Regions from separate parts of the Streptomyces violaceusniger Tu 4113 genome, predicted to be linked through region 2. Evidence: predicted binding sites of a transcription regulator. Region 2 holds the regulator's gene; each other region holds the start of a gene.
What was found. The regulator HrcA, encoded in region 2, represses chaperone genes, less so after heat shock. The targets are predictions, from matches to a motif close to TTNGCACTCNGNNNNNCNGAGTGCNAA.
Positions count from the first base shown of each region.

Region 1: a site for HrcA is predicted at 2,333-2,359, ahead of groL (chaperonin GroEL). Genes of this name have one in related genera too.
Region 3: a site for HrcA is predicted at 1,813-1,839, ahead of groES (co-chaperone GroES). Genes of this name have one in related genera too.

Region 1 is NC_015957.1:10,104,920-10,109,197, reverse strand. It holds gene thrC (threonine synthase) at 1-1,261, shown strand, start outside; gene STRVI_RS41310 (MoaD/ThiS family protein) at 1,258-1,536, shown strand; gene STRVI_RS41305 (cold-shock protein) at 1,946-2,152, shown strand; gene groL (chaperonin GroEL) at 2,521-4,146, shown strand.
Region 2 is NC_015957.1:8,902,095-8,906,372, reverse strand. It holds one part of gene STRVI_RS49290 (IS5 family transposase) at 1-284, opposite strand, end outside; one part of gene STRVI_RS49290 (IS5 family transposase) at 287-664, opposite strand; gene STRVI_RS36780 (MBL fold metallo-hydrolase) at 717-1,475, opposite strand; gene hrcA (heat-inducible transcriptional repressor HrcA) at 1,641-2,657, shown strand; gene dnaJ (molecular chaperone DnaJ) at 2,658-3,791, shown strand; gene STRVI_RS36765 (nitronate monooxygenase) at 3,994-4,278, shown strand, end outside.
Region 3 is NC_015957.1:744,753-749,030, reverse strand. It holds gene groL (chaperonin GroEL) at 1-1,264, opposite strand, end outside; gene groES (co-chaperone GroES) at 1,356-1,664, opposite strand; gene STRVI_RS54005 (polysaccharide deacetylase family protein) at 1,978-3,081, opposite strand; gene STRVI_RS03455 (class I SAM-dependent methyltransferase) at 3,126-4,278, shown strand, end outside.

The DNA of each region.
Region 1 (4,278 bases), 1.2 Mb from region 2:
CTCCGACGCCTCCGGTGCCTTCGGTCCCGCCATCGCATTGTCCTGCCGGGAGTGCGGTGAGCGGTTCGATCTGGGCCCGATCTTCGCGTGTGAGGTGTGTTTCGGGCCGCTCGAGGTCGCGTACGAGCTGCCGGCCGGCGACCCGGAGGAGCTGCGGCGGCGCATCGAGGCCGGTCCGAACAGCATCTGGCGCTATGCCCCGCTGCTGCCCGTCCCCGCGGACGTGGCGGACCAGCCCAGCCTGCACCCCGGTTTCACCCAGTTGGTCAAGGCCGACAACCTCGCCCGTGAGCTCGGCGTCACCGGTGAGCTGCACATCAAGGACGACTCCGGGAACCCCACCCACTCCTTCAAGGACCGGGTCGTCGCCATCGCGGTCCAGGCCGCCCGCACCTTCGGCTTCACCACCCTCTCCTGCTCCTCCACCGGCAACCTCGCCGGCGCGGTCGGCGCCGCGGCCGCCCGCGCGGGCTTCCGCTCCTGCGTCTTCATCCCGCACGACCTGGAGGCGGGCAAGGTCGTCATGGCCGCGGTCTACGGCGGTGAGCTGGTCGGCATCGAGGGCACCTACGACGACGTCAACCGCTTCTGCAGCGAGCTGATCGGCGACCCGGCGGGCGAGGGCTGGGGCTTCGTCAACGTCAATCTGCGGCCGTACTACGGCGAGGGCTCCAAGACCCTGGCCTACGAGATCTGCGAGCAGCTCGGCTGGCGGCTGCCGGACCAGATCGTCATCCCGATCGCCTCCGGCTCCCAGCTCACCAAGATCGACAAGGGGCTGAAGGAGCTGATCTCGATCGGTCTGGTCGAGGACAAGCCCTACAAGATCTTCGGCGCCCAGGCCGAGGGGTGCTCCCCGGTCTCCGCCGCGTTCAAGGCCGGCCATGACGTCGTCCGGCCGCAGAAGCCGCAGACCATCGCCAAGTCGCTGGCCATCGGCAACCCCGCGGACGGCCCGTACGTCCTGGACATCACCCGCCGTACGGGCGGCGCGGTGGAGGACGTGAACGACGAGCAGATCGTCGACGCGATCAAGCTGCTCGCCCGCACCGAGGGGATCTTCGCGGAGACCGCGGGCGGGGTCACCGTCGGCGTGACCAAGAAGCTGATCGAGGACGGTCTGCTCGACCCGTCCCTGACGACCGTCGTGCTCAACACCGGCGACGGCCTCAAGACCCTCGACGCGGTGGCCCCCACCACGGGCCCCTCCGCCATCATCCGCCCCACCCTTGACTCGTTCCGAGAGGCTGGTCTCGCATGAGCGTCAACGTCCGAATCCCGACCATCCTGCGCACCTACACCGCCGGTCAGGCCGAGGTCCCCGCCGAGGGCGCGACCCTCGCCGAGGTCCTGGCGGACCTGGAGAAGAACCACCAGGGCATCGCCGCCCGCGTGCTGGACGACACCGGCAAGCTCCGCCGCTTCGTCAACGTCTACGTCAACGACGACGACGTCCGCTTCGCCGACGGCCTGGCCACGGCGATCCCGGACGGTGCCGGGATCTCGATCATCCCGGCGGTCGCGGGCGGCTGCTGACCCCGCGTCCACCCTTCTCACCTTTGGAATCGCCCCGTCCGGGGACAACCGGACGGGGCGATTCCGTGTGTGGAATCGCGATACAGTTGCCCGGATTCCCCGATGGCCCCCGGGCCGGAACCACATATGAGAACTCGTCAAGTTGTGCGTAAAGTGTGAGCGCGAATTGTCGGGTTGGTTCCCTATGTCCCGCCCGGCTTGCCCGAACTTCACATAAATTCTCTCTTTTAACCGTTCGGCCGTGCCCAGAATTCTCGTCCGATTGACCTGTTGCAGAGGGCGTTGGGACGGATACATTCAGCGGCGGTCGACGCGTTCCGGCGCACACCCCCCACATCCGGGGGGTGAGGTCTGACCCGGGTCCGCGGAGTGCGGTCCTGCGCAAGGGCCAGCAATAGGGGAGTTAGGAATGGCTCAGGGCACCGTCAAGTGGTTCAACGCGGAGAAGGGGTACGGCTTCATCGCGGTCGACGGTGGTGCGGATGTGTTCGTCCACTACAGCGCGATCCAGATGGACGGGTACCGCACCCTCGAGGAAGGCCAGCGGGTCGAGTTCGAGATCTCGCAGGGTCAGAAGGGCCCGCAGGCCGACATGGTCCGCGTGGCCGTAGGCTGACGCGCCGACGCGACGCAGCTGAACAGTACAGTCCGAAGGGTCCGTGTCCCGGCCAGGGTACGGACCCTTCGGCGTGTCCGCGCTGATCATTACGGGGCTGGGTACGGCAGGGGATGGCCTCCGGCCGCTTGCGCCCGCCCGTCGCCCGGCCGCCACCCCCCCAAGGATGGCCTCCGGCCGCTTGCACTCTATAGGTCCGAGTGCTAATCATTGGCGTTAGCACTCTGACGTTGAGAGTGACAGAAGGACCGGGTCGGTGAGGCCCGCCAGGCCATGCGGGGCAAGGAACCGCACGGCAGGCAGGCCGTCCGTCGCGGGCGCCAGCGCGGTCCGGAGCAATCCACCCCGTCTTGGGAGGACCACTTCACATGGCCAAGATCATCGCGTTCGACGAGGAGGCGCGGCGCGGCCTCGAGCGCGGGATGAACCAGCTCGCCGACGCCGTCAAGGTCACCCTCGGCCCCAAGGGCCGCAACGTCGTCCTCGAGAAGAAGTGGGGCGCCCCCACGATCACCAACGATGGTGTTTCCATCGCCAAGGAGATCGAGCTCGAGGACCCGTACGAGAAGATCGGCGCCGAGCTGGTCAAGGAGGTCGCGAAGAAGACGGACGACGTCGCCGGTGACGGCACGACGACCGCGACCGTCCTCGCCCAGGCGCTGGTCAAGGAGGGCCTCCGCAACGTCGCCGCGGGTGCCAACCCGATGGCGCTCAAGCGGGGTATCGAGAAGGCCGTCGAGGCCGTCTCCGCCCAGCTTCTCGAGCAGGCCAAGGACGTGGAGACCAAGGAGCAGATCGCCTCCACCGCCTCCATCTCCGCCGCCGACACCCAGATCGGCGAACTCATCGCCGAGGCGATGGACAAGGTCGGCAAGGAAGGTGTCATCACCGTCGAGGAGTCGCAGACCTTCGGGCTCGAGCTCGAGCTCACCGAGGGCATGCGCTTCGACAAGGGCTACATCTCCCCGTACTTCGCGACGGACATGGAGCGTATGGAGGCGTCGCTCGACGACCCGTACATCCTGATCGTCAACTCGAAGATCAGTAGCGTGAAGGACCTCCTTCCGCTGCTCGAGAAGGTCATGCAGTCGGGCAAGCCGCTGCTGATCATCGCCGAGGACGTCGAGGGCGAGGCCCTGGCGACCCTGGTCGTCAACAAGATCCGTGGCACCTTCAAGTCCGTCGCCGTCAAGGCCCCGGGCTTCGGTGACCGCCGTAAGGCCATGCTCGGTGACATCGCCATCCTTACCGGTGGCACCGTCATCTCCGAGGAGGTCGGCCTCAAGCTGGAGAACGCCGGGGTGGACCTGCTCGGCCGCGCCCGTAAGGTCACCGTCACCAAGGACGAGACCACCATCGTGGACGGCGCCGGCGACACCGACCAGGTGCAGGGCCGCGTCAACCAGATCCGCGCCGAGATCGAGTCCTCGGACTCGGACTACGACCGCGAGAAGCTGCAGGAGCGCCTGGCGAAGCTGGCCGGCGGCGTGGCCGTCATCAAGGCCGGTGCCGCCACCGAGGTCGAGCTCAAGGAGCGCAAGCACCGCATCGAGGACGCGGTGCGCAACGCCAAGGCGGCCGTCGAGGAGGGCATCGTCGCCGGTGGTGGCGTGGCCCTGCTGCAGACCGTCTCGATCTTCGAGAAGCTGGAGCTCGAGGGCGACGAGGCCACCGGTGCCCAGGCCGTGCGCCTGGCCCTGGAGGCCCCGCTGAAGCAGATCGCGGTCAACGCCGGTCTCGAGGGCGGCGTCGTGGTCGAGAAGGTGCGCAACCTGACCCCGGGCCACGGCCTCAACGCCGCGACCGGTGAGTACGTCGACCTGATCGCCGAGGGCATCATCGACCCGGCCAAGGTCACGCGCTCCGCGCTGCAGAACGCCGCGTCGATCGCCGCGCTGTTCCTCACCACCGAGGCCGTCATCGCCGACAAGCCGGAGAAGGCCGCCCCGGCGGGCGCTCCGGGCGGCATGCCGGGCGGTGACATGGACTTCTGATCGATTCGGCGCGTTCGTTCGCCGGTCGGTCGTACCGTCCAGGACGTCGGGGCGGCACCCTCTCCCAGGGGTGCCGCCCCGACGGCGTTTTTTTGGGGGCGGGCGGATCCGGGGTCCCGCGTATACCGGCGT
Region 2 (4,278 bases):
CCGTTGCTGTAGGCCTTGTCAGCGGCGAGGCTGTCGGGCTTTGTGCGCGGTCTGCCCGGCCCCGGCCGTGGAACGCGGATCTTCTCCAGCACCGGCTGGAACTGGGTGCAGTCCGCCCGCTGTCCACCGGTGACAATCAGGGACAGCGGGCGGCAGCGGCCGTCGGCGCTCAGGTGGAGCTTGCTCGTGAGTCCGCCGCGCGAGCGGCCCAGTCCCTCACCTCCTGCACCACCTCCACCAGCCGGGCGAGCAGGCTCTGCCACGGAGGCTCGTCCTGGTGTTCTGCTGTTTCGGCCCCCTTTGACGCGGCTGCCGGCGGCGGATCTGTGCGAGCACCGGCCGCGTGCTGATGAGCGCGCACGATGGTCGAGTCGACCGCCAGGTCCCAGTCGATGTCGCCCGCGGCGTCGGCCGCGGCTTGGACCTGCTGCAGCAGGCGTTCCCAGGTGCCGTCGGCCGACCATAGCCGGTGGCGTTCATAGACGGTCTTCCACGGTCCGAACCGTTCGGGCAGATCACGCCACTGCACCCCGGTGCGCACGCGGTGCAGGATCCCGTCGATCACCTGTCGATGATCCCGCCACCTGCCACAACGTCCATTGCTGACCGGCAGGAACGGCCGCAGTCGTTCCCACTCCGCATCCGTCAGATCACCCCGCCCCATGCCACATCAACGATTCAGACACGAGGCAGTCACATGATCGGCCGGACAAGTCCTAGTTGGGCGGCTGGGTGGGCGCCTGGGTGGGCGCCTGGAGAGACACGCCGAAGCGGGCCGCCAGTTCGTCGCGTTGGGCCCGGACGAACCCGGCGTCCACGACCGAGCCGTGCCCCGGGACGTACCGCGCGTCCGGGCCGCCGAGGGCGAGCAGTCGGTCGAGGGCGGCGGGCCAGCGGCCGGGGATCGCGTCGGGCCCGGCCTGGGGCGGGCCGGACTCCTCCACCAGATCGCCGCAGAAGACCACCTCGGGCCGGCCGGGCACCAGAACGGCCAGGTCATGGGCGGTGTGGCCGGGCCCCACATTGGCCAGCAGCACCGGCCGGTCGCCCAGGTCCAGGGTGAGCTCCCCGGAGACCAGGTGGTGCGGGCCGACCAGATGGTCCACGGCCTCGGTGGCGGCGTCCCGGTCCACTCCGTGGCGGATCGCGTCCTCGCGCAGCGTCTCCCGCTCACGGCGCAGCAGCTCGTCCATGCCCGTGGCCCCGTACACCTCGCAGCCCGCGAAGGCGGCCGAGCCCAGGACGTGGTCGAAGTGCGGATGGGTGAGCGCGATCCGGGTGGGGCGGCGGCCGGTCAGCCGGGTGATCAGGGCGCGCAGCTCGGCCCCGGCGCGCAGGGTCGCGCCGGTGTCCACGACGAGGATGTCGGTCCGGCCGACGACCACGCCGACCGTCTCGTCCCACTCCGGCAACCGACGGCGGGCCACACCGGGTGCGAGCCGCTCCCAGCCTGCCTCTTCCCAACACGTCTCCATACCGCGACGCTAGCTCAACGGGGATGGGGGAGAGTTGCTGCCAGCGGCGGCTCTTGCCCATGCCACCGCACCCCGCCGTACACTTGGCGAAGGGGTTCTGGCACTCGTGCCCGGTGAGTGCCAGGCGGACGACCTGATGAGACCGCTGGACTGGAGGTGCGCGGGGTGCTCAGCGAACGCAGACTCGAGGTGCTGCGTGCCATTGTCCAGGACTATGTGGGGACGGAGGAGCCGGTCGGCTCCAAGGCGCTCACCGAGCGGCACCGGCTGGGGGTCTCCCCGGCCACGGTGCGTAACGACATGGCCGCTCTGGAGGACGAGGGGTTCATCGCTCAGCCGCATACGAGCGCCGGGCGGATCCCCACGGACAAGGGCTATCGCCTCTTCGTGGACAAGCTGGCGGGCGTGAAGCCGCTGTCCAGCCCGGAGCGGCGGGCCATTCAGAACTTCCTGGACGGCGCGGTCGACCTCGATGACGTGGTGGGCCGCACGGTCCGGCTGCTGGCGCAGCTGACCCGGCAGGTGGCGGTGGTGCAGTATCCGTCGCTGACCCGTTCGACGGTGCGCCATGTGGAGCTGCTGCCGCTGGCCACGGCCCGGGTGATGCTGGTGCTGATCACGGACACCGGCCGGGTGGAGCAGCGCATGGTGGACTGCCCCACCCCGATCACCGAGGACTCGCTGGCCGATCTGCGCGCCCGGCTCAACAGCCGGGTCGTGGGTCGGCGTTTCGCGGATGTGCCGCAGTTGGTGCAGGATCTTCCGGAGTCCTTCGAACAGGAGGACCGGGGGACCGTCTCGATCGTGCTGTCGACCTTGCTCGAGACGCTTGTGGAGGAGACCGAGGAGCGGCTGATGATCGGCGGCACCGCGAACCTCACGCGTTTCGTGCATGATTTCCCCCTGACGATCCGGCCCGTCCTGGAGGCGCTCGAGGAGCATGTCGTCCTCCTCAAGTTGCTGGGCGAGGCCAAGGACTCGGGTATGACCGTGCGGATCGGGCATGAGAATGCTCACGAGGGGCTCAACGCCACCTCGGTCGTCGCGGTCGGCTACGGTTCCGGCGACGAGGCGGTCGCCAAACTCGGCGTGGTCGGACCGACCCGCATGGACTACCCCGGAACGATGGGAGCGGTACGCGCAGTGGCACGTTACGTCGGACAGATCCTGGCGGAGTCGTAAGTGGCGACGGACTACTACGCAGTCCTGGGCGTGCCGCGTGATGCCTCGCAGGACCAGATCAAGAAGGCATTCCGCCGGCTCGCACGCGAGCTGCATCCGGATGTGAACCCGGATCCGAAGACCCAGGAGCGGTTCAAGGAGATCAACGCCGCTTACGAGGTCTTGTCGGACCCACAGAAGAAGCAGGTCTACGACCTGGGCGGGGACCCGATGTCCGGGGCCGGCGGCGGTGGCGCCGGCGGGTTCGGAGGGGGCTTCGGCAACTTCTCCGACATCATGGACGCGTTCTTCGGGTCCGCCTCGCAGCGCGGTCCGCGCTCCAGGACCCGGCGCGGTCAGGACGCGATGATCCGGCTGGACGTGGAGCTCAGCGAGGCCGCGTTCGGGACCACCAAGGACATCCAGGTCGACACCGCGGTCGTCTGCACGACGTGCAGCGGCGAGGGCGCGGCGCCGGGCACCTCGGCGCAGACCTGTGACATGTGCCGTGGCCGTGGTGAGGTCTCGCAGGTGACGCGGTCCTTCCTGGGCCAGGTCATGACCTCGCGGCCGTGCCCCCAGTGCCAGGGCTTCGGCACCGTGGTGCCGACCCCGTGCCCGGAGTGCGCGGGCGACGGCCGGATCCGCTCGCGGCGCACCCTGACCGTGAAGATCCCCGCCGGCGTGGACAACGGCACCAGGATCCAGCTCGCCGGTGAGGGCGAGGTCGGACCGGGCGGCGGCCCGGCGGGCGACCTGTATGTGGAGATCCACGAGGTCCCGCATCCGGTCTTCCAGCGGCGCGGTGACGATATGCACTGCACCGTGACCATCCCGATGACGGCGGCGTCGCTGGGCACCAAGGTGCCGCTGGAGACGCTGGACGGCCTGGATGAGGTCGACATCCGGCCCGGTACCCAGTCCGGCCAGTCGATCCCGCTGCACCAGCGCGGCGTCACCCATCTGCGGGGCGGCGGCCGGGGCGATCTGATCGTGCATGTCGAGGTGACCACCCCGACCAAGCTCGACCCGGAGCAGGAGGAGCTGCTGCGGCGGCTGTCCAAGCTGCGCGGCGAGGAGCGCCCGATCGGCGAATTCAAGCCGGGGCAGCAGGGGCTGTTCTCGCGGCTGAAGGATGCGTTCAATGGGCGGTAGGCGCTCCGGCCGGGGGTACGGGGGTTGTCCCCCGGGGGTGCGGTAAGCCGGGGCAGCAGGGGCTGTTCTCGCGGCTGAAGGACGCGTTCAACGGACGGTAGGCGCTTATGGGCCGCGATACGGCCCGTAAGGGCGCCGCTGGCGCCCGCAGCGCCGCTGATCCGGTGGGGAGCCCGTGTGGAGGGCATGGCACGATGTGGCCATGTCCTCCGCGCTGACCGATCTTTACCGGTACCCGATCGTGCAGGCGCCGATGGCGGGTGGAGCCTCCTGCCCGCAGCTCGCCGCCACTGTCTCCGAGGCCGGTGGCCTCGGTTTCCTCGCTGCCGGCTACAAGACGCCGGAAGCGATGTATGAGGAGATCAAACAGCTTCGAGGGCTGACCGGACGGCACTTCGGTGTCAATCTGTTCATGCCGCAGCCGGCCAATGCCGACGCGGCTGCCGTCGGGGCCTACCGGGCGCGGCTCACGGGTGAGGCGGCCTGG
Region 3 (4,278 bases), 8.2 Mb from region 2:
CGTGGACCAGCGCGGAGCCACCACCGGAGACGATGCCCTCCTCGACCGCGGCGCGGGTCGCGGAGATGGCGTCCTCCAGGCGGTGCTTCTTCTCCTTGAGCTCGACCTCGGTGGCCGCGCCCACGCGGATCACGCACACGCCGCCGGCCAGCTTCGCGAGCCGCTCCTGCAGCTTCTCGCGGTCCCAGTCGGAGTCCGTGGCCTCGATCTCGGCCTTGATCTGGTTGATGCGGCCGGCGACCTCGTCCGCCTTGCCGCCACCGTCGACGATCGTGGTGTCGTCCTTGGTGACGGTCACGCGGCGGGCGGTGCCCAGCACGTCCAGGCCGACCTGGTCCAGCTTGAGGCCGACCTCTTCGGCGATGACGGTGCCGCCCGTAAGGGCGGCGATGTCGCCGAGCATGGCCTTACGGCGGTCACCGAAGCCCGGGGCCTTCACCGCGACGGCGTTGAAGGTGCCGCGGATCTTGTTGACGACGAGGGTCGAGAGGGCCTCGCCCTCCACGTCCTCGGCGATGATCAGCAGCGGCTTGCTGGCGTTGGCCTGGATGATCTTCTCCAGGAGCGGCAGCAGGTCCTGGATCGAGGCGATCTTGCCCTGGTGGATCAGGATGTACGGGTCCTCGAGGACGGCCTCCATCCGCTCCTGGTCGGTGACCATGTACGGCGAGAGGTAGCCCTTGTCGAAGGCCATGCCCTCGGTGAAGTCGAGCTCCAGACCGAAGGTGTTGGACTCCTCGACGGTGATGACACCGTCCTTGCCGACCTTGTCCATCGCCTCGGCGATCAGCTCGCCGACCTGCTTGTCCTGCGCGGACAGCGCGGCCACGGCGGCGATGTCGGACTTCTCGTCGATGGGGCGGGCGGTGGCCAGCAGGTCGTCCGAGACGGCCTTGACCGCCGCGTCGATGCCCTTCTTGAGGGCGGCCGGGGAGGCGCCGGCGGCCACGTTCTTCAGGCCCTCGCGGACCAGGGCCTGGGCCAGCACGGTCGCGGTGGTGGTGCCGTCACCCGCGATGTCGTTGGTCTTGGTCGCCACCTCCTTGACGAGCTGGGCGCCCAGGTTCTCGTACGGGTCCTCGACCTCGACCTCGCGGGCGATCGTGACACCGTCGTTGGTGATGGTCGGAGCACCGAACTTCTTGTCGATGACGACGTTGCGACCACGGGGGCCGATCGTCACCTTGACGGTGTCCGCAAGCTTGTTGACGCCGCGCTCGAGGGCGCGACGGGCGTCCTCATCGAACTTCAGGATCTTCGCCATGAGTTGCGTATGTCCTCTCAAACGAACCGCGCCCCGACCCCGGCTTCAGACGCGGGCACCGGGGCGCGGCTCATAGGCAAAACTTCGGTGATTACTTCTCGACGATCGCGAGGACGTCGCGAGCCGAGAGGACGAGGTACTCCTCGCCGCTGTACTTCACCTCGGTGCCGCCGTACTTGCTGTAGAGCACGACGTCACCGACGGAGACGTCGAGCGGAAGGCGCTTGCCGTCCTCGAAGCGGCCCGGGCCCACGGCCAGGACGACGCCCTCCTGGGGCTTTTCCTTGGCGGTGTCCGGAATGACCAGGCCTGAGGCCGTGGTCTGCTCGGCGTCGAGCGGCTGGACCACAATGCGGTCCTCGAGCGGCTTGATGGCAACCTTGGAGCTGGTGGTCGTCACGATCCGACCTCCCCCTTCGGAGATCTCACGGGGTTAACTGTCTGAGGTGGCGACCAGGTAAATCCGTCGTCGCGGGTGCCGGACCTGCCCGTCGCTGTATCCCTGGCACTCATCGGTCCCGAGTGCCAGCCTCGACATTATGACGCGGTTAGCACTCAGTCAACTAGAGTGCCAAGCGACGTGGTGTCGGCCCCCGCTCGCCACCTCATCACCGCCTTACGGCCGCCACGCTCCGGGGCCGCGGGCACTCCGCGCGGCCCCGCCCCGCTCCAGAGCCCCAGGCCGTCTTCGCAGCCCCTCCCCGCAGGCGCCGTCACACATAGTCCTCCAGCCGCCCGATCGTGAACCCCTGGGCCTGGATCGCCCGCACCAGCCCTGTGATCCAGTCGGTCATCGACTGCCCCTCCAACTGCTCCGGCCCCCGGAAGTGCGCGAGGATGATGTCCCCCGGCAGCAGATGGTCGCCGGAGCGGTAGGCCAGCCCGTGGGTCTCCATCTCGGCGCGCCACAGCACCACCGTCCGCGCCCCGCAGAAGCCCGCCGCCCGCAGCGTCGTCTCGTCGTACTCCCCGAAAGGGGGACGGAAGAGGCGCGGGGCTTGACCGAAGTGGTCCCACAGGTTGTCCCGCTGGCCGCAGATCTCCCGCACCTGGTCGTCATAGGCCATACCGGCCAGGCTGGGATGGGTGAGGGTGTGGTTCTCCATGGGGTTGCCGAGCCGGCGTAGCCGGTCGAAGTAGTCGTAGTGGTCCCCGATCACGTTGTCGGTAAGGAACCCGGTGAACGGCAGCCCGAGCTCGCGAGCCTGCTCCACGAAGCGCGGATCCTTCTCGATCCCGTCGTCGATCGTCACGAAGACCACCCGCTGGTCGGTCGGCACCTGCCGCACGATCGGCGGCAGCCCCCACTGCTGCGGCCCCGACCGCCCGAGCGCGGGCTTGACGGCGGGCGGGGCCGGAGGCCGCTCCAGCGGCCGGTCCAGCCCCCAGCGGCGGTAGGCGTCGGAGGCGCCCATCGGGGCCGAGTGCGGCAGTGCGGAGCCCGTGCCGGACGGCCCCGCGGCCGGCGGGGAGGCGGACGCCGAGGCGTCACCGGAGCCCGACGGCCCGTCCGGGAACGCGCCGTCCCGGGCCTCGCCCTCGTACCCCTCGTACACCGGCCCGGACAACGCCGGTGGCCGCCGCTCCGGCTCCCGTCCGGACGGCGGCTGCGAGGACGACGGCGGGTCGTCCAGCCGGGAGGCGAGGGAGGCCGGCGGCATGGGAGCACCATGACGGGAGCCGGTGTGCGGCTCGGTGGCGGCGCCGAGGGATCCGCAGGCCGTGAGCACGGCTGCCGCGCCGACGAGAACCAGACAGCGAGGAAATCCAGTCTTGATCATCATCACATAAGTGATCTTCGGTCCAGAGGCGCGCATCTGCGCGCCGTACGCGGGCGAATGCGCTCGCGGGAGCGGGGAGAATGGGCCATGTGGACGTTGACGCCTTCGACTCACTGCTCGGCGACGAGGGGCAGGCGCTGCTCTCCGGGCTCCGCGACTACGACCCGGCGAAGGAGCTCGCCACCGCGACGCGGCTGCGCCGGGACCACCCCCCGGCGCTGGTCTCGGCGGCCCTGACCCAGGCCACGCTGCGGCAGCGGGCGGTGGCCAAATTCGGCCCCGAGGACGCGCACCGCATGTACTTCACGCCGAACGGCGTCGAGCAGTCCACCCGCACCTCCGTCGCGGCGTACCGCGCCGCCCGCTTCGCGGAGTTCGGCGTCCGCCGCATGGCCGATCTGTGCTGCGGCATCGGCGGCGACGCGATCGCGCTCGCCCGTACCGGGATCTCCGTACTCGCCGTCGATCGCGACCCGCTGACCTGCGCCGTCGCCCGCGCCAACGCCCAGGCGCTCGGCCTGGCCGAGCTCATCGAGATCCGCTGCGCCGATGTCACCGACATCGACACCCGGCCCTTCGACGCGGTCTTCGTCGACCCGGCCCGGCGCGGCGGCCGGGGCCGCGTCTTCGACCCCGAGGCGTACTCCCCGCCCCTCTCCTGGGCCATCGAGGCCGCCCGCACCACCCCGCGCGCCGCCCTCAAGATCGCCCCCGGCGTGCCGCACGAGGCGGTCCCCGAGGACGCGGAGGCCGAGTGGATCTCGGACCACGGCCAGGTGAAGGAGGCCGTCCTGTGGTTCGGCACCGCCCGCCCCGGGCTGCGCCGCGCCACCCTTCTGCCGAGCGCCCACTCCCTCATCGGCACCCCGCACCTCCCCGCCCCCGAGCCCGGCCCGGTCGGCCGCTGGCTCTACGAGCCGGACGGGGCCGTCATCCGCGCCCATCTCGTCGCCGATGTCGCGGCCCGCGTCGGCGGCCGGCTGATCGACCCGACGATCGCCTACATCACGACGGACGAGCTGCGCCCGACGCCGTTCGCCACCGCGTACGAGATCACGGATGTGCTGCCGTTCAACCTGAAGAGGCTCAAGGCGCTGCTGCGGGAGCGGGAGGTCGGCATCGCGACCATCAAGAAGCGCGGTTCGGCGGTCGAGCCGGAGCAGCTCCGCAAGAAGCTCCGGCTCGAGGGCGGGAACGCCTGCACCATCGTGCTGACGCGCTCGAAGGGCTCCC